DNA from 2 places in the Mesorhizobium sp. B2-3-7 genome. Region 2 is predicted to be linked to the other one. Evidence: riboswitches for the same ligand, from Rfam matches in the RefSeq annotation. Region 2 holds a riboswitch; the other holds the start of a gene.

What was found. Region 2 has a riboswitch for S-adenosylmethionine ahead of FJ940_RS23455 (O-succinylhomoserine sulfhydrylase). Riboswitches for the same ligand answer to the same signal wherever they lie in the genome.
Positions count from the first base shown of each region.
Region 1: another riboswitch for S-adenosylmethionine. It lies ahead of FJ940_RS25495 (homoserine O-acetyltransferase); the one in region 2 lies ahead of FJ940_RS23455 (O-succinylhomoserine sulfhydrylase).

Region 1 covers NZ_VFVV01000016.1:87,562-97,178, reverse strand. The annotation lists gene FJ940_RS25510 (ABC transporter ATP-binding protein/permease) at 1-851, shown strand, start outside; gene FJ940_RS25505 (DUF1194 domain-containing protein) at 957-1,760, shown strand; gene metW (methionine biosynthesis protein MetW) at 1,872-2,486, opposite strand; gene FJ940_RS25495 (homoserine O-acetyltransferase) at 2,545-3,714, opposite strand; SAM riboswitch at 3,835-3,912, opposite strand; gene hisC (histidinol-phosphate transaminase) at 4,049-5,158, shown strand; gene FJ940_RS25485 (prephenate/arogenate dehydrogenase family protein) at 5,165-6,100, shown strand; gene FJ940_RS25480 (sugar kinase) at 6,097-7,026, opposite strand; gene FJ940_RS25475 (DUF2125 domain-containing protein) at 7,036-8,034, opposite strand; gene FJ940_RS25470 (gamma-glutamylcyclotransferase) at 8,172-8,693, shown strand; gene FJ940_RS25465 (aldo/keto reductase) at 8,812-9,617, shown strand, end outside.
Region 2 covers NZ_VFVV01000013.1:129,280-138,896, forward strand. The annotation lists gene FJ940_RS23440 (ceramide glucosyltransferase) at 1-95, shown strand, start outside; gene FJ940_RS28890 (hypothetical protein) at 160-402, opposite strand; gene FJ940_RS23450 (BrnA antitoxin family protein) at 455-781, shown strand; gene FJ940_RS23455 (O-succinylhomoserine sulfhydrylase) at 803-1,990, opposite strand; SAM riboswitch at 2,048-2,125, opposite strand; gene FJ940_RS23460 (2'-deoxycytidine 5'-triphosphate deaminase) at 2,203-3,297, shown strand; gene FJ940_RS23465 (ABC transporter substrate-binding protein) at 3,396-4,169, shown strand; gene araD1 (AraD1 family protein) at 4,218-5,210, opposite strand; gene mmsB (multiple monosaccharide ABC transporter permease) at 5,409-6,701, opposite strand; gene mmsA (multiple monosaccharide ABC transporter ATP-binding protein) at 6,698-8,230, opposite strand; gene chvE (multiple monosaccharide ABC transporter substrate-binding protein) at 8,329-9,399, opposite strand.

The DNA.
Region 1 (9,617 bases), on a different contig from region 2:
GCGCCTTCAATCAGGTCCATTCTTCATTGCGTTGGTTCATCAACAATATCGGCAGCATCGCCGATTGGCGCGCGACGCTGATGCGCGTCGCCGATTTCCGCATTGCGCTGGATGAGACCGATGTGCTGCACGACCAGGAAAGGCGCATCGAATTCGGCGAGAATGCAAACGGCAAGCTGACCTTCGAGAAACTCGAAGTGGCCTCGCCGGAGGGCTGCACGAGGCTCGCCGACCAGCATGTCGAGATCCACGCCGGCGAACGCGTCATGCTCACCGGCGAGCCTGGCGCGGGCAAGACGCTGTTCTTTCGCGCCATTGCCGGCCTGTGGCCGTGGGGGAGCGGGCGCATCGGCATGCCGGCGGGGGAGGTGCCTATCTTCGTGCCGCGCACGCCCTACTTCGCGACCGCCACGTTGCGCGAAGTGCTCGACCACGTGGACGGGGTTGCGCCGGCAAGCGATGCCGATATCTCAGCCGTGCTGGCCGAGATCGGCCTGGAACACCTGTCGTCGTCGCTCGGCCGCAGCGCGCGCTGGGAGCATGAACTGGCCGACGACGAACTGCGCCTGCTGGCCTTTGCCCGCCTCGTGCTGCGCCAACCAAAATGGGTGATCATCGATGAGGCTCTCGATGCCTTCGACGGACCGACACTGCGGCGGGTGTTGTCGATGCTGGAGAAGCGGCTGGGCGGGGCGACGATCCTCAATATAGGCCGCGGCCAGCACAACAATCAATTCTTCCCGCGCGCACTGACCATCGTGAAGGCGTCCGGCGTGCCGGCTCTGAAGCCCGCGCGCATAAGGGCAGGCGCAATCGAGCCGCCGCCGGCCGCTCCTCGCCGCAAGAAATAGCACTTCCGGCATCTATTCGGACCAGCCCGCGCCACGCCACGCGGCAGCTTTATTTCGCCGTGATCGCGAGGGAAGATCGCACCGGAAACATAGCTTGAGCCGGCCATGCTTGATGCTCTCAGCCTGCTTGCCTGCCTGGCCTGCACCGAGGCCGCCGTGACTGCGCCTGCGCCGGATAGTCTGGCCGTTGGTGTCCAACTGGTGCTGGCGGTCGATATCTCATTGTCGATGGACGAGAAGGAGTTCGCCCTGCAGCGCGCCGGCTATGTGGAGGCGCTGCGTCATCCCGACTTCATCAAGGCGGTCCGCGCCGGGAACGCCGGTCGCATCGCGCTCACCTATTTCGAATGGGCCGGCACCGTGCGCGACGACGCGCTCATCGGCTGGCAGGTCATCGACGGCGCCGAGAGCGCCAACGCCTTTGCCGACAAGATAGCGGCCCGTCCGTTCCGCAGCTTCCGCGGCACGTCGATCTCCGGCGCGCTCGCCTTCGGCGCGGGGCTCTTCGACCGCACCGCTTACGAAAGCGAACGCAGCGTCATCGATATTTCCGGTGACGGACCGAACAATATCGGGCCGCCCGTCACCGCCACGCGGGATGCGGCAAACGCCAGAGGCATCGTCATCAACGGCCTGCCGATCCTGATCAATCCATCGCCCACCTTCAGCCACCTCGACCGGTATTACGCCCAGTGCGTCACCGGCGGGCCGGGCTCCTTCGTGCTGCCGATTTATACAGCCGCCGAATTTTCGACGGCAATCCGGCGCAAGCTGATTCTCGAAGTGAGCGGCGTTCAGAACGAGACCAGGATCATTCCCGCCGAAGCCGAGGCTCCGATCGACTGCCTGCAAGGCGAACGCGACAGACGGTTCTTGTCGGATCCGTATTTCCCGGAGCTCGATCGCTGAGCCTTCGCCGGGCTATGCGTTCCAACCTGCTGATGACCTTCGTCGCAGAGATCAGCCTGTAGCTCGACTTCGCCCGAAAAGGGGGTGTCATAGCCACCTCCGGGATGGCCCTTATCGCTTCAACAAGAACACTGCCTGCTGGCCGAAGAAGTTCCAGAACCACCATGGCATCGACAGGCCGATCTTCTGGCCGTTGGCGTCGAGCGCGGTCGCCCTTTCCACGGTCGCGCCAAGCTCCTCGCACAGATTGACGAAGTCGCGGATGGTGCAGAAGTGGATGTTCGGCGTGTCGTACCAGGAATAGGGCAGGTCCTTGGTCACCGGCATGCGGCCCTTGACGAACAGCGACAGGCGCACCCGCCAGTGGCCGAAATTGGGGAAGGAAACGATGGCGTGTTCGCCGATCCTGAGCAGTTCGTCGAGAACGAGCTTCGGGTTGCGGGTCGCCTGCAAGGTCTGCGACAGGACAACGAAATCAAAACCCTTGTCGGGATAGAATTCGAGATCCTTGTCGGCGTCGCCCTGAACGACGGAAAGGCCGCGCGCCACGCATTCGTTGACACCGCGCTGCGACAGCTCCAGTCCGCGGCCGTCGATCTGCTTGGTTTCCTGCAAAAGCTCGAGCAGCGAGCCGTCGCCGGAGCCGACGTCCAGCACCCGCGATTGCGGCGGGATCAGACCGGCGATCACCTCGAGATCGACGCGCTGGGCGCGGTTGACGCTCATGGCTTGCCCCTTGTCGTGGTGCGTGACCCTTGATGGACAGGTCTGCAATTTTGCGGGGTCATGCGCCGAGCCCTCTCGCTCGCGCGGCCGAGCCGATGAAGCCATTGATGGCGGCGAACAGTTCCGGCTCGTCAAGCAGGAAGGCGTCGTGCCCGCGATCGGTCTCGATCTCGACGAAGGACACCGACGCGCCGGCGGCATTCAGCGCATGGACGATCGAGCGGCTCTCCTCGGTCGGAAACAGCCAATCCGAGGTGAACGAAACCAGGCAGAAGCGTGTCTTGGTGCCGGCAAAAGCATCGGCCAGCCTGCCGCCGTGGTCGGCGGCGAGGTCGAAATAGTCCATGGACCGCGTCATATAGAGATAGGAATTGGCGTCGAAGCGGTCGACGAAAGTCATGCCCTGGTGACGCAGATAGCTCTCGATCTGGAAATCGGCGTCGAAGCCGAAGGTCAGCGCTTCGCGATCCTGCAGGTTGCGGCCGAACTTCCGGTGCAAGGCTGCTTCCGACAGGTAGGTGATGTGGGCGGCCATGCGCGCCACGGCGAGCCCCTTTTCCGGGCGTTTGCCGTGGTCGAAATACTTGCCGCCATGCCATTCGGGGTCGGCCATCACGGCCTGCCGGCCGACCTCGTGGAAAGCGATGTTCTGCGAGGAATGCCGCGCGCCGGTGGCGATCGGCAGCGCCGAGAAAACACGCTCCGGATAGCTCGACGCCCATTGCAGCACCTGCATGCCGCCCATCGACCCGCCGAGCACGCAAAACAGTTTTTCGATGCCGAAATGATCGATCAGCATCTGCTGGGCACGCACCATGTCGCGGATGGTGATGACCGGAAGGTCGAGCCCATAAGGCTTGCCGGTGGCGGGATTGGTGGATGCCGGGCCGGTGGAACCGAGGCAGCCGCCGATGACGTTTGAGCAGATGACGAAGAAACGGTTGGTGTCGATGATCTTGCCGGGGCCGATCAGCACTTCCCACCAACCCGGCTTGCCGGTCACTGGATTGGTGCTGGCCACATGCTGGTCGCCGGTCAATGCGTGGCAGACGAGAATGGCGTTGGAACGGGCGTCATTCAGCGTGCCGTAGGTCTGGTAGGCGATCTGGAACGGCGACAGCAGCGTGCCGGCGTCGAGCTTGAGCGGCTTGTCGGCGCCGAAGCGCACGACCGGGCTCGACGGTTGGTCTGCCTCGTTGTTGGTTCTGCCAGCGCGCTGAGCGGCCATCTCGTCTCTCTTGCTGCACCCTCGCCTTTGCGGAAATCGCTACCGATGTCCGCGCCGCCGATGCGTTCGTCCGGCCGGCCGCGGACAATAAAAAACCGGCAATGCCTTCGCAAAGCCGGTTACGTCGCGCAAACGGCCCTTTAGCGAATTGTTTAACGTGGCTGCAAGCCGACCGGCCAAATCACCACGGAACTGTCGCTGCCCTTCTAGAACTCACCTGCCTCGCCGTCAATGCCGCCTGCTGGCACCACTGCCACCTCTCGACATTGCCGGCCATGGCTTGTATTTCCGCAGCGGCTTCCAGGATGGAGGCGTTCTCGACGGATTTTGCGATATGAGCCAGACCTCGGACAAGGCACGTCCAACCCCGCGCGCGGGCATCATGGACATCCAGGCCTATGTGCCGGGCAAGAGCTCGGCCCCCGCCGGGGTGGACAAGGTCCACAAGCTGTCGTCGAACGAGAACCCGCTCGGCCCCTCGCCGAAGGCAATCGAGGCCGCGCGCGAGGTCGCCGCCAAGCTCGACGTCTATCCCGACGGCACCGCCCGGCGCCTGCGCGAAGCAATCGCCGAGGTGCATGGTCTGAACGCACAGAACATCATCTGTTCCAACGGCTCCGACGAGATCCTCGGCCTGCTGGCGCAGACTTATCTCGCCCCCGGCGACGAGGCCATATTCACCGAACACGCCTTCATGGTCTACAAGATCTACATCCAGTCGGCGGGGGCGACGCCTGTCGCGGTCAAGGAGACCGAGGAGCGCGCCGACATCGATGCGATCCTGGCGGCCGTCACGCCACGTACGAAGATCGTGTTCCTCGCCAATCCCAACAATCCAACCGGCACTTACGTGCCGTTCCAGGAGGTGCGCCGCCTGCATGCCGGCCTGCCGAAGAACGTGCTTCTGGTGCTCGATGCCGCCTATGCCGAATATGTCAGGCGCAACGACTATGAGGCCGGCATCGAGCTCGCGGGCAGCTCTCAGAACGTGGTCATGACCCGCACCTTCTCCAAGATCGGACTTGGCGGGGCGCGGATCGGATGGATGTATGGGCCGATGCACATCGTCGACGCGATCAACCGCATACGCGGTCCCTTCAACGTCAATGCGACGGCGATCGAGGCCGGCATCGCCGCCGTCCGCGACCGCGCCCATATCGAGCGCAGCGTCGCGCATAACGAGACCTGGCTGGCCTGGCTGAGCGAACAGATGACCGGGCTCGGGTTGCGGGTGACGCCGAGCGTCGGCAATTTCCTCCTCATTCATTTTCCCGACGACGGCAAGCATTCGGCCGCGGCGGCGGACGATTATCTCACCCAGCGCGGCTACATATTGCGGCGTGTTTCGGGCTATGGCTTTCCCAACGCACTGCGTATGACGGTCGGCACCGAAGAGGCCAATCGCGGCGTTGTCGCGGCACTCACGACATTCCTGAAAAGCTAGAACGCCATGGCATCACCGATGTTCGAAAAGATCGCGCTGGTCGGCATCGGCCTGATCGGCTCGTCGCTGGCCCGCGTCATCCGCCGCGAGGGCCTGGCCGGCCATGTCGCCATCTCGACGCGCAGCGCCGCAACGCTGGCGCGCGCGCAAGAGCTTGGGCTGGGCTCCTCCTACGCCATAGATGCCAAGGAAGCGGTCCGCGATGCCGACCTGGTTATCGTCTCGGTGCCGGTCGGCTCGTCCGGCGCGGTGGCGCAAGAGATCGCGCCGGCGCTGAAGAGGGGCGCCATCGTCACCGATGTCGGCTCGACCAAGGCTTCCGTGATCGCACAGATGCAGCCGCATATACCCGGTGGGGTGCATTTCATTCCCGGCCATCCGCTGGCCGGCACGGAGAAATCTGGGCCCGATGCCGGTTTCGCCGATCTGTTCGACAACCGCTGGTGCATTTTCACTCCGCTGCCGGACACGGATCCGGACGCGCTGGAAAGGCTTTCCGAATTCTGGCGCCGTTGTGGCGCCAACATCGACACGATGGATCCGCAGCATCACGACATGACACTGGCCATCGTCTCGCATTTGCCGCACATCATCGCCTACAACATCGTCGGCACCGCCGATGACCTGGAATCGGTGACCAAGACGGAAGTCATCAAATATTCCGCTTCCGGTTTCCGCGACTTCACGCGTCTCGCCGCCTCAGATCCGACCATGTGGCGGGACGTGTGCCTGCACAACAAGGACGCGATCCTGGAAATGCTGGCGCGGTTCTCGGAGGATCTGGCTTTTCTGCAGCGGGCGATCCGCTGGGGCGACGGCGACAAGCTGTTCGACCTGTTCACCCGCACCCGGGCCGTGCGACGCTCGATCATCGAGGCCGGCCAGGACATTGACGTGCCGGATTTCGGTCGCCAGGCGGTCGAGCATCCGGCGAAGAACTAGGCTCCTTCAGGCCAGGTCGCCGCCATCATCGCCAGTGTCTCGGCACGATCGGGCGCGCCCAGCCTGCCGCCGAAGCGCTGGCATTTGAGCGCTGCGGCCGCGCTGGCAAAGCGTAGCGCCTGCTCGATCGGCATGGCTTGCGCCAATCCGGCTGCGAATGCGCCATGAAAGACGTCGCCGGCTGCCAGCGTATCCACCACCTTGACCTTTGGCGCAGCGACGTGGCGTACGCAACCGGCCTGCCTGTCATGCCACCAGGTTCCAGCCCCGCCGGCGGTTACCGCGACGAAAGCGTCGGTGCGCGACGCAAGGTCGGCGCATGCGGCCTGCGGGTCCAGCGCCTGGCCGCAGACGATGCGCGCCGCCGGTTCGGAGGCGACGATGTGCGAGGCGAGCGGCAACAGCCGCTCCAGCACTGCCAATGGCGCGGTGTCGGCATCGAGGATCCCGGGGCGGCCGGCAGCGCGCGCAGCGCTGAGCGCCAGCGCCGCCGCACCCGGCCAGCGCACATCGACCAGCACGGCATCGAAAGCCGTGAGATCGGCGACCGGCAAGCCGTCGGGATCGGCCTGAGCGCGCTGATCGTAGAAAGGCACGATGATGCGCTCGCCATGGCCGTCGACGAGGATCGCGGCCAGCGCCGAGCGCGCTCCGGCAACGCGACGGATGAGGCTGCAATCGACGCCCTCCGCCTCGATGCCTGATATCAACTGGTCGCCGACCTGATCATCGCCGGCGCTCGCCCAAAGCCACACTTCGGCGCCCAGCCGGCGTGCGGCGCAGGCGGCACTCGTGGCCATGCCGGAAGCGATCTGGACGCCATCGGCGGCCATGAACTTGCCCTGATGGATGGGAAGCGTTTCGACGCGAAGGATGGTGTCGAGCGTCAGCGCGCCGACGCTCAGGAGCTTTGCCGGTCTGTCCATTGGGGATGCTTAGTCGACCGGCTTGATCTTGCCCAGCGGGATAAAGCCGAGCGAGGCCTTGCCCTTGACCACCTTGAGCGGCATCGACGGTTCGTTGCCGAGCAGCGCCAGGGCGGCAAAGCCTTGTTCGATCTGGTTTTTCTGTTCGGGTATGGCGGTGCCGAGAATGGCGGCCACGGCTTTCGGGTCCTTCAGCCTGATCATCAAATCGGCATCGACCAGGCCCTCGGCGTCGACCGACAGCGGCCCGGAAACGGCGACATGCGCCGTGCCCGACGACAAATCGAGCCTGCGGATCTCGACGGCCTGGCCGCGCAGGCTTTTCAGTTGCGTGCCGATCAGGGCCAGGCCGTTCTTCAGCGTCGCCTCGCCACTGGCGTCGAGCGGCGGCAGGACGCGGCCCCCGATCGCATCGGGGTCGATCTCCAGATCGCCGAAGCTGCCGATATAGTCGATATCCCTGCCGTTCGGCTGCAGCTGGCCCGCCGCCTTGCCGGCGCTGAACAGTTGCACCGGATCGGTGTCGTCGGCCGGATCGGTCTGGCCGGACAGGCCCTCGGCCGTGAGCGAAATGCGTCGCGGCAGCGGCCATGAGAGCTTGACGTTGGCCTTAAGATCATCCCAGTCGATCCACAGCGGCACCATGCCCGGAACCGAGGTCCTGAGCGGACCGCGCAGGTCCGCGACCGGCGACAGCGGCTGGATGATCTGGGCGACGGCGTTGAAGGAGCCGGCAGAGGCGGCAACGTTCTTGGCGTCGTCCTCATAGGCAAGATTGTCGCAGGAGACGGCGAAGCTCAGGGGATAACCGCTGACCTGGAGATTGGCGCAGCCGGCCTCGATGCCACTCTTGTTGAGCGTGGCGATCGCCTTGTCGGCTTCGCTCCGGACCCTGTCGGCGAGATAGAACCAGCCGCCGCTGTAGATGGCGAACAGCGCGATGACAAACGCTGCAAGCCAGAACAGGCGGCGGCGATGCTTCGGCTGGCGTTCGTCAGTGGACGTCATGCTGCGGTTCTCGTTCACGCATGGGGGCTGTGGGCGGGCTGTCGATTCTGGCAACGACAATAGGTAGACAGAGATGGACGGAAAAAACACCGATTCCGGTGTGGTGTTGCCATTCTTACGCAATCAGGCACGGCGATATGGGCGATTTTTGGGTGTTTGGCTATGGTTCGTTGATATGGCGGCCGGGGTTCGCGCATGTCGAGACAAGGCGGGCGCGCCTGCATGGCTATCGTCGCGCGCTGTGCGTCTATTCCTTCGTGCATCGCGGCACGCGGGAACGTCCGGGGCTGGTGCTCGGCCTTGACCGCGGGGGTTCCTGCGTCGGGCTGGCTTTCCGGGTGCCGGGCGAGTTGCGGGACGAGGTCATCGCCTATCTGCGTGAGCGCGAGCTGGTCACCAATGTCTATCTCGAGCGCATGCTCAATGTCCGCCTTGACGGCGGCGGCACGGTCGAGGCCGTGGCCTATATCGTCGACCGCAATCATGAGCAGTATGCCGGTGCGCTCGATGCGGCCCACGCCGCTGATGTGGTGCGCGGCGCTGTCGGCCAGTCCGGCAATAATGAGGATTATGTGTCGAGCACGCTGGACCATCTCCGGGCGCTCGGCATCCGCGATCACTGGTTGGAAGACGTGGCCAGGCGGATCGCGCCTTTGTGAAGCGCTGGCTTGCGGAAAAATCCGGCGAGGTCTTTGACCTCGATGCGGCGAGACCTAGGTTAGGCTCCGACTCTCAACGGGCGATAGCCGCCCAATCCCACCAACACGGAGATCAGCCTTGCAGAAACGCCGTCTCGGTCGCACCGACCTTTCCATCGCGCCGCTGGTTCTGGGCGGCAATGTCTTCGGCTGGACCGCCGACGAGAAGACGTCGTTCGACCTGCTCGACCGCTTCGTCGGCGCCGGCCTGAACGCGGTCGACACAGCGGACTCCTATTCGCGCTGGGTGCCCGGCCACGAGGGCGGCGAATCGGAAACCATCATCGGCAAATGGATGAAGGACCGCGGCAACCGCGATAAGGTCGTGGTGGTCACCAAAGTCGGCTCGGACATGGGACAGGGCCACAAGGACCTGTCCGCCGCTTACATCGAAAAGGCCGTCGATGCTTCGCTGAAGCGGCTTCAGACCGAGTTCATCGATCTTTATCTGTCGCACTGGCCGGATCCAACCACGCCCTATGAGGAAACCCTCGGCGCCTATGAAAAGCTCCTCGCCAAGGGCAAGATCCGGTATGCCGGCTGCTCGAATCTCGACGCCGGCCAGTTGCGCGCCGCGCTCGACGTGGCAAGCCTGCGCAGCCTGCCGCGCTATGAAGTGCTGCAGCCGGAATACAATCTCTACGACCGCTCGTCGTTCGATGGCCCGCTGCGCGATCTCTGCATGGCGGAGGACATCGGCGTGATCACCTATTTCAGCCTGGCCAAGGGTTTCTTGAGTGGCAAATACCGCAGCGAGGCCGATCTCGGTCAAAGCCCGCGCGGCGGCGGGGTGAAGGATTACCTCAATGCGCGCGGTATGCGCATCCTCGCGGCACTCGACGCGGTGTCCGCCAGGCATTCGGCCAAACAGGCGGAAGTGGCGCT
Region 2 (9,617 bases):
GCGGTTGGCTGGGCGGGGCCGTCGACTGGCGCGGCAACGCCATGACCATCGGCACCAAGGCGGCCGAGCTCGAAGAGACGCCCTCCCGCGCTTGATGTCGGCGGTTCAGCTTGATGTCGAGGAAGGTTATCGTATATACAAAAATTGTTGAACTTGGCTCTATTTTTGTGTATACAATAACCTATGGAGCGCCCCGACGGCGATGCTGTTCGAGTGGGATGAAACAAGGCAAAGACAAACAGGGCCAAGCATGGCGTGGATTTCGCGATCGCTCCGTCCTTCGATTTCGCCAATGCCGTTATCCGGCTCGATGACAGCGAGGATTTTGGCGAGGATCGTCTTGTTGCCATCGGTCTGATCGAGGCTGGCGTTTTTGTGATGGTCTATGTCGAGCGAAGCCATGCGATCCGCGTAATTTCGCTACGCAAGGCAACGAGACAGGAGATTACGGACTATGTCGAAAACCTCTAAGACGATCGTGCGCCGCGAGGCTACTCCCCCAAAGCAGTCGCGCGCTGATGCTTTGGGGCTCGCCAGAAAGGCGCTTGGCGCGAGGACCGACGAGGAAGATGCTGCGATCACTGCCGCCGCCGAGGCCGATCCGGATGCGCAGCCGACCGATGCCGCTTCGCGCCGCAAAGTTGGCCGACCGCCGCTTGCGCGACCCAAACGTGCGGTACAGTTGCGCCTCGACGCCGATGTTGTCGACCGTTTCAGGGCCGGTGGTGATGGCTGGCAGACGCGCATGAACGAAGCGTTGCGCAAAGCGGCAGGCCTGTAATCCTCGGTCTGCCACCAGTCCTCATCGGGCCTTCAACGCCTGCGCGATGTCGTCCAGCAAATCGTCGGTATCTTCCAACCCGACCGACAGCCTGAGCGTGCCGGGTCCGATGCCGAGCTCGGCGCGCGCTTCGTTGCTTAGGTTCTTGTGCGTCGTCGTCGCCGGATGGGTGATCAGGCTTTTGGCGTCACCGAGATTGTTCGAGATCAGGACGATGTCGAGCGCGTTCTGCAAGGCGAAGGCACCCTGCTTGCCGCCCTTGACGTCAAAGCAGATCAGGGTGGAACCGCCCGACATCTGCTTCTTCACGACGTCAGCCTGCGGATGGTCGGCGCGCCCGGGATAGATCACGCGGGCGATCTCCGGCTGCTCGGCCAGGAAATCGGCGATCTTGCCGGCGCTCTCCGTCTGCTGGCGCACGCGCAGCGGCAGCGTTTCCAGGCCCTTCAGCAGCGTCCAGGCATTGAACGGTGACAGGCTGGGGCCGGTATGGCGGAAATAATCGTGCAGGTTCTCGTCGATCCACTTCTTGTCCGACAGAATGACGCCGCCGAGACATCGGCCCTGGCCATCGATGTGCTTGGTCGCCGAATAGACCACGATATGCGCGCCGAGCTGCAACGGCTTCTGCTGCAGCGGCGTGGCGAAGACATTGTCCACGACCAGCCGCGCGCCGATCGAATTGGCAAGCGAAGCGACGGCGGCGATGTCCACCACCTCAAGCGTCGGGTTGGTCGGGCTTTCCAGGAAAAACAGCTTGGTGTTGGGCCGAACCGCCTTTTCCCAATTGGCGATGTCGGTGCCGTCGACCAGCGTCGCCTCGATGCCGTAGCGCGGCGCCAGCGTCTCGACCACCCAGCGGCAGGAGCCGAACAGGGCGCGCGCCGCAACGATGTGATCGCCGGCCTTGACGCTGCACAGGAGGGCTGCCGTCACCGCCGCCATGCCGGACGCGGTGGCGCGCGCGTCCTCGGCGCCTTCGAGCGCGCACATGCGCTTCTCGAACATGTCGACGGTCGGATTGGCGTAGCGCGAATAGATGAAGCCCGGTTCCTCGCCCTTGAAGCGGGCTTCGGCGGCTTGGGCCGTTTCATAGACATAGCCCTGGGTCAGGTACATCGCCTCGGAAGTTTCACCGAAGCCGGAACGCAGGGTCCCGCCATGCACGAGTGCGGTCTGAGGCTTCCAGTTGCGCGTCTTGCTCGTCATCGTCCTATCCAAACACAAAAAAACCGGCCGCGAAAAAGTCGCAACCGGTCCATGCGGCCTTGCGGCCCGACGGTCCTTTAGCGACTTGTTTAACGTGGCTGCAAGCCGACCGGCCAAATCACCACGGGATAACGACCCTTTAGACCCGCGCCACGCTTGCGTCAATTGCCGGCTTCATTAAGAGACTTGTACCAGCAGAGCGGAGCCAGACTTTGCGGCAGACAGGAATTCTTCCCGATCAGGACATTGCGGCGCTGTTCCAGTCCGGCGCGCTGAAGTCGTCGCGTGCGCTCGACGCCGACCAGATCCAGCCGGCCAGCCTTGATCTGAGGCTCGGCGACAAGGCGTGGCGGGTGCGCGCGTCCTTCCTGCCGGGTCCCAACCATAAGGTCAGTGAAAAACTCGACCGGTTGAAGCTGCACGAGATCAGCCTGGCCGACGGCGCTGTTCTGGAAACCGGCTGCGTCTACATCGTGCCCCTGCTCGAAAGCCTGGCGCTGCCGGCGGAAATTTCGGCGTCCGCCAATCCCAAGAGCTCGACCGGGCGGCTCGATATCTTCACCCGCGTGATGACCGATCGCGGCCACGAGTTCGACAAGATCGCCGCCGGCTATCATGGTCCGCTCTATCTCGAAGTCAGCCCACGGACCTTCCCGATCGTCGTGCGCGCCGGCTCGCGCCTTTCGCAGATACGCTTCCGCACCGGCAATGCGCTGCTCTCGGAAGCAGAGTTGCATCAATTGCACCGGGCCGAAATGCTGGTCGCCACCGAACCGCCAAACATCTCCGGCGGCGGCATCGCATTGTCGATCGATCTCAACGGCGACAGTGACGGGCTGGTCGGCTATCGCGGCAAGCACCATACCGGCCTGGTCGATGTCGACAAACGCGCGGCGCAGGAGATCGTCGACTTCTGGGAGCCGATCCACAAGAGCGGCGCCGGCGAGCTGGTGCTCGATCCGGACGAGTTCTACATCCTCGTCAGCCAGGAAGCGGTGCATGTGCCGCCGCTCTACGCGGCCGAAATGACGCCCTTCGATCCGCTGGTGGGCGAGTTCCGTGTCCACTATGCCGGCTTCTTCGATCCGGGTTTCGGCCATTCGGCGGCCGGCGGCACCGGCAGCCGCGCCGTGCTCGAAGTGCGCAGCCATGAGGTGCCGTTCATCCTCGATCATGGCCAGATCGTCGGCCGGCTGGTCTACGAGCATATGCTGAAGCGGCCGCAGGCGCTTTACGGCACCGAGCTCGGCTCGAACTACCAGGCGCAGGGCCTGAAGCTGTCCAAGCACTTTCGCGCCGCGCCCTGAACGCTCATCACCGTCAGGCAAGATACTTGCCTGCGCCGGCTCGCCATGCTTGGCTGCCTCGCCGGCCGCCGACGTGGCGGCGCTCAAGGGGAATGAAAATGCAGATTTCGAAATGGATCGTATCGGCGGCCGCCGCCGCCATGCTGACGCTTGGTGCCGGCGCCCTATCGGCGCATGCGGCGGAGAAAATCAAGATCGGCACCGAGGGCGCCTATCCGCCGTTCAACACCATCACGCCCGACGGCAAGGTCGAGGGCTTCGACATCGACATCGCCAACGCCTTGTGCGCGCAGATGAAGGTCGAATGCGAGATCGTCACCCAGGACTGGGACGGCATCATCCCGGCGCTGCAGGCCAAGAAATTCGACGCAATCATCGCTTCGATGAGCATCACCGAGGAGCGCAAGAAGCAGGTCGCGTTCACCCACAAATACTATACGACGCCGCTGTCGCTCGTCGCCCTGAAGGACAGCGACATCGCCTCGACCGAACCGGCGGCACTCGCCGGCAAGACGGTCGGCGCCCAGGCGGCGACCACGCAGGCCAATTACGCCCAGGACGTCTATGGCAAGGCCGGCGCCGAAGCGAAGCTCTATCCGACCCAGGAAGAGGCAATCACCGATCTCCAGAACGGCCGCCTCGACGCCGTCCTTTCCGACAAGTTCGTGCTGATGGACTGGATGAAGAAGGCGAGCGACGGTTGCTGCAAGATGGTCGGTGACGTCAAGGGCACCGAGACCGAAGCCGGCATTGCCGTGCGTCTCGAGGATACGGCGCTGCGCGACAAGCTCAACGCAGCCATTGACGCCATCGTCGCCGACGGCACCTACAAGAAGATCCAGGACAAGTATTTCGACTTCGATATTTATTGAGATGGAAGCTGCCGATCTCCTCCCACCAGGGAGGAGATCACGCTCATCTCACAGCGCCTTCACCGCCACCTTCACCGGCTGTTCGATTTCGAGCGGATTGCGCAGCGGCAGGCCGAAATCGCCGGCCTCGATCTCGAACACGTCGCCGGCCTCGGTCTTGATGCCGTCGGCGAAGGACAGGGTCGCGGTGCCGAACATGTGCACATGCACGTCGCCCGGCTGGCGGAAAGCCGAATATTTGAAATGGTGGTGTTCGAGATTGGCGATGGTGTGCGACATGTTCGCTTCGCCCGACAGGAACGGCTTTTCCCACATCAACTTGCTGTCGCGCCAGATGCGTGAGGAGCCCCTGATGTCGGCGGGCAGGTCGCCGACCAGGATCTCCGGTCCGAAGGAAGCGTTGCGCAGCTTGGAATGGGCGAGAAAGAGGTAGTTCACGCGTTCGGTCACATGATCGGAAAATTCGTTGGACAGCGTGAAGCCGACCCGGAACGGCGCGCCGTCGTCGCCGATGACATAGATGCCGGCAACCTCGGGCTCCTCGCCGGCATCCTTGGCGAAGGCCGGCGACAGGAGCGCGGCACCCGGCGCCACGGCCATCGTGCCATTGCCCTTGTAGAACCATTCCGGCTGCACCCCGATCTGGCCTTTCGCGGGTTTGCCGCCTTCCAGCCCCATGCGGAACATCTTCATGGAATCGGTGAGCTGCTCTTCGCCGTCGGTGCTGAGCTTCTTGTGCATGGAATCGCGCGTTGCCGCCGAGCCGAGATGCGTGAGCCCCGTGCCGGTCAGATGCAGATGCGCCGGATCGGGATGATTGATCGGCGACAGCAGCCGCCCCTTCTTGTAGGCGGCGTCGAGATCGACGGTCTCGCCAAGTCCCTTGCGTTCGATCAGCGCGGCAAGGCCCACGCCGGTACGAGCGGCTTCCATCGCCAGCGAATAGACGCTGCGCGCGCCGTTGATGATCCGGGTCTTGCCGCCCGTGCGTGCAACGACACGGATGGTCTCGGCGTCGTCGAGAATCTGCGAGATCAGCATGATCAGTCCTCTCTCATATCTTGGCATGGCTGCCTTCTGGCAAACCCTGACCTGCGCGGCTCGGACTGGCCGTGCCACGGGTTGAACTCGTCGTCCGGATTGCGCTCGCGAGCTCGGTCCTGAAGGACTTTTTCAAGCCGGCGAATTGCCGGCAGCGCCGCGACCGTATGCCTCCTGCTTGCCTCGCCTGAAGCCTGTTCAGGCCTTGTTCTTGTTGTAGACGTCGAAGATCACGGCGCCGAGCAGCACCAGGCCCTTGACCACTTGCTGCCAGTCGACATTGACGCCCATGATCGACATGCCGTTGTTCATCACGCCCATGATAAAGCCGCCGACCACCGCGCCGATGACCTGACCGACGCCGCCCATCGCCGAGGCGCCGCCGATGAACACCGCGGCGATGACGTCGAGCTCGCTGCCGAGGCCTGCCGCCGGCACGGCCTGGCCAAGGCGTGCCGCGATGATCAGGCCGCCAAGCGCCGACAGCACGCCCATATTGACGAACACGTAAAGCGTCAGGCGCTCGGTCTTGATGCCCGACAGCTGCGCGGCCTTGGCATTGCCGCCCATCGCATAGATGCGGCGGCCGATCGTCATGCGCTTGGTGACGAAGACGAACAGCGAGATCAGCAGGCCCATGACGAGCAGCACCACCGGCAGGCCCCGATAGCTGGCGAACTGGTAGACCAGGAACAGCGCCAGCGCGCTGCCGACCAGCGTCTTGATGACGAACAGGGTAAAGGGCTCGGCCTCATAGCCGTGGCGTTCGCGTTTGCGTCGCGTCCGTAGCCCGAAATAGGCATAGGCCAGCACGGCGATCAGGCCCAGCACGATCGTCGTCATGTGCAGCGTCAGACCGCTGCCCATAATCGTCTTGCCGGCTGCATTCACCGTTGGCGGGATCAGCGTCAGCGGTCCGATGACATCTGGAATGAAGCCGGAGCTGAGCGCCTTGAACTCGGGCGGCAGCGGTCCGACCGAAGATCCGCCGCCGAGCAGCGCCTGGCAGATGCCGCGGAAGATCAGCATGCCGGCCAGCGTCACGATGAAGCTCGGTATTCGGTGGTAGGCGATCCAGTAGCCTTGCGCCGCGCCGATGAGGCCGCCCACGATCAGGCAGACGATGGAGACCACCAGCGGGTTGCTGAATATGCCGAGAGGCCAGATCACCATCATCATCGCCGCCAGCGCGCCGATGAAGCCGGCCACGGACCCCACGCTGAGGTCGATATGACCCGATACGATGACCAGCAGCATGCCGAGCGCCATCACGATGATGAAGGAGTTCTGCTGCACCAGATTGCTCAGGTTCACCGGCTTGAACAGCGTTCCCGAGGTGGTGAACTGGAAGAACACCATGATGGCGATCAGCGCCAGGATCAGGCCGTATTCGCGCAGGTTCGTCGCCAGCGCCGATACGGCGATGCGTGGACGCTGCCCTACATCTTCGGCGACGTTGCTCTGCGGGGCGGGGGCGCTTTCCGTGCTCATGCTGCTTTTCCTTCTCCCCGAACGATGGCGCGCATTATTCTTTCTTGGCTTGCGTCCGCCGCGGGCATTTCGCCGACGATGCGGCCTTCGTTCATGACATAGATGCGGTCGGTGATGCCGAGCAGTTCTGGCATTTCCGACGAGATGACCACGATCGCCTTACCTTCGGCCGCAAGGCGCGCGATGATTGTATAGATTTCATATTTGGCGCCGACATCGATGCCGCGCGTCGGCTCGTCCAGGATCAGTACTTCCGGGTCGGCGAACAGCCATTTCGACAGCACCACCTTCTGCTGGTTGCCGCCGGAAAGATTGCCGGTCATCTGATAGACGCTGGAGGCGCGGATGTTGGTCTGCTTGCGATAGTCGTTGGCGACGGCAAGCTCGCGCAAATCATCGATCACGCTGTGGCGCGACACGCCGCCGAGATTGGCCAGCGTAATGTTGTGCTTGATATGGTCGATGAGATTGAGGCCGTAGGTCTTGCGATCCTCGGTCACATAGGCAATGCCGTGTTCGACCGCCCTGCTCACAGAGGAGACGTCGATCGGCTTGCCCTTGAGCAGCACCTCGCCGGTGATGCGGCGCCCATAGGAGCGGCCGAACAGGCTCATGGCGAATTCGGTTCGCCCGGCGCCCATCAGCCCGGCAATGCCGACCACCTCGCCCTTGCGCACATTGATGTCGATGCCCTTGATCACCTGCCGCTCGGCATGGAGCGGGTGATAGACCGACCAGTTCTTCACCTCGAACACGACCTCGCCGATATCGGGCTCGCGCGGCGGATAGCGATCGTCGAGCGAACGGCCGACCATCGAGGTGATGATGCGGTCTTCCGAGATGTCCTTCCTGGACAGCGTCTCGATGGTTCGTCCGTCGCGGATGACGGTCACCTTGTCGGCGACCCGGTTCACCTCGTTGAGCTTGTGCGAGATCAGGATCGAGGTCATGCCTTGCCGCTTGAATTCGAGCAGAAGGTCGAGCAGCGCCTGGCTGTCCTTTTCGCTGAGCGACGCCGTCGGCTCGTCGAGGATCAGGAGCTTGACCTCCTTGCTCAGCGCCTTGGCGATCTCGACCAGCTGCTGCTTGCCGACACCGATATTGGTGATCAGCGTCTTGGGGTCCTCCTTGAGGCCCACCTTCTTCAGCAGCGCGCTGGTGCGCGCCTCGTTGGCATTCCAGTCGATGACGCCGTATCGGGCGTGTTCGTTGCCGAGGAAGATGTTTTCGGCGATCGACAGCATCGGCACCAGCGCAAGCTCCTGGTGGATGATGACGATGCCCTTGCGTTCGCTGTCATGAATGCCTTTGAACTGGCATTCCTGGCCCTGAAAGATGATCTGGCCGTCATAGGTGCCGGAGGGATAGACGCCCGACAGCACCTTCATGAGCGTCGATTTGCCGGCGCCGTTCTCGCCGACCACGGCGTGGATCTCGCCTTCCTCGACCCGAAGGTTGACGTTCGACAGCGCCTTGACGCCGGGAAACGTCTTGGTGATGTCCTGCATCTCCAAAATCGTCGAGGCCATGGGTAAAGTGCTCCTGCGAGACCCGCAACAATACCGGGGTCGCTGGTGAACGAAAAGGGGCCCTGCGTTGCGCAGGACCCCTGGCTATACAACCGAATTTACTTCAGTTCGTCGGCCTTGATGTAGCCGGAGTCGACGACCAGGGCCTGGTAGTTCGACTTGTCGACCTCATGCGGCGTCAGCAGGATCGAGGGAACGACCTTGACGTCGTTGTTGTAGGTCTTGGTGTCGAGGCCTTCCGGCTTGCCGCCCGAGAGCACCTTGTCGACGAGCTCGACGGTGGCCTTGGCCAGTTCGCGGGTGTCCTTGAACACGGTCGAGTACTGCTCGCCCGAGATGATCAGCTTGACCGAGGCGGTCTCGGCGTCCTGGCCGGTCACGATCGGCCACGGCTGGGCCTCCGTGCCGTAACCGACAGCGCGCAGCGAGGCGGTGATGCCGCGCGACAGGCCATCATAGGGCGACAGAACGCCATCGACGCGGCTGCCGTCCGAATAGTTGGCCGACAGCAGATTGTCCATGCGCGCCTGGGCGGTGGCGGCGAGCCAGCGCAGCGTGCCGACCTTGTCCATGCCGGTCTGGCCGGACTTGATCTTGATCGAACCGTCATCGATCAGCGGCTGCAGGACGGAAATCGCGCCGTTGTAGAAGAAGAAGGCGTTGTTGTCGTCGGGTGAGCCGCCGAACAGTTCGACGTTCCACGGCTTGGTATTCGGGAAGCGCTCCTTGAGGCCCTTGACCAGCGAATTCGCCTGGATCACGCCGACGCCGAAATTGTCGAACGTGGTGTAGTAGTCGACATTGGGCGTCTTCTTGATCAGGCGGTCATAGGCGACGACGACGACGCCGGCATCAGCGGCCTTCTGCAGCGCATCCGACAGGGTGGTGCCGTCGATCGAGGCGATGATCAGCGCCTTCGGACCCTTGGTGATTTCGTTTTCCAGCTGGCTGAGCTGGTTGGGGATGTCGTCCTGCGCATATTGCAGGTCGACCGTATAGCCCAAAGCCTCGAGCTGGGACTTGACGGCATCGCCGTCGTTGATCCAGCGCTGCGAGGTCTTGGTGGGCATCAGCACGCCGACGAGACCCTTGTCGGCGGCGTGCGCCGAATAGGTCATGGCAGCGATGCCAAGGGCCGCGACGGCGGCCAGCGTCTTGATGATCTTCACAATTACTCTCCCTGGTTGATGGACGCGACACCTCGGGGCTTCGCGGGCCGCGCAGGCGAGCAGGAGCGCAAGCGCCGCTGTCGTCTATCGATCTCCGGTATCCTCCCAATCGGCCCTGGGACTGATTTCAATCGACACGATTTTCCTCGTCATCGACTGGCACGCCCCAGGACGCGCGAAGGGTGTGTCCCTTTGCCATAACTGTCAAATGCGATCTT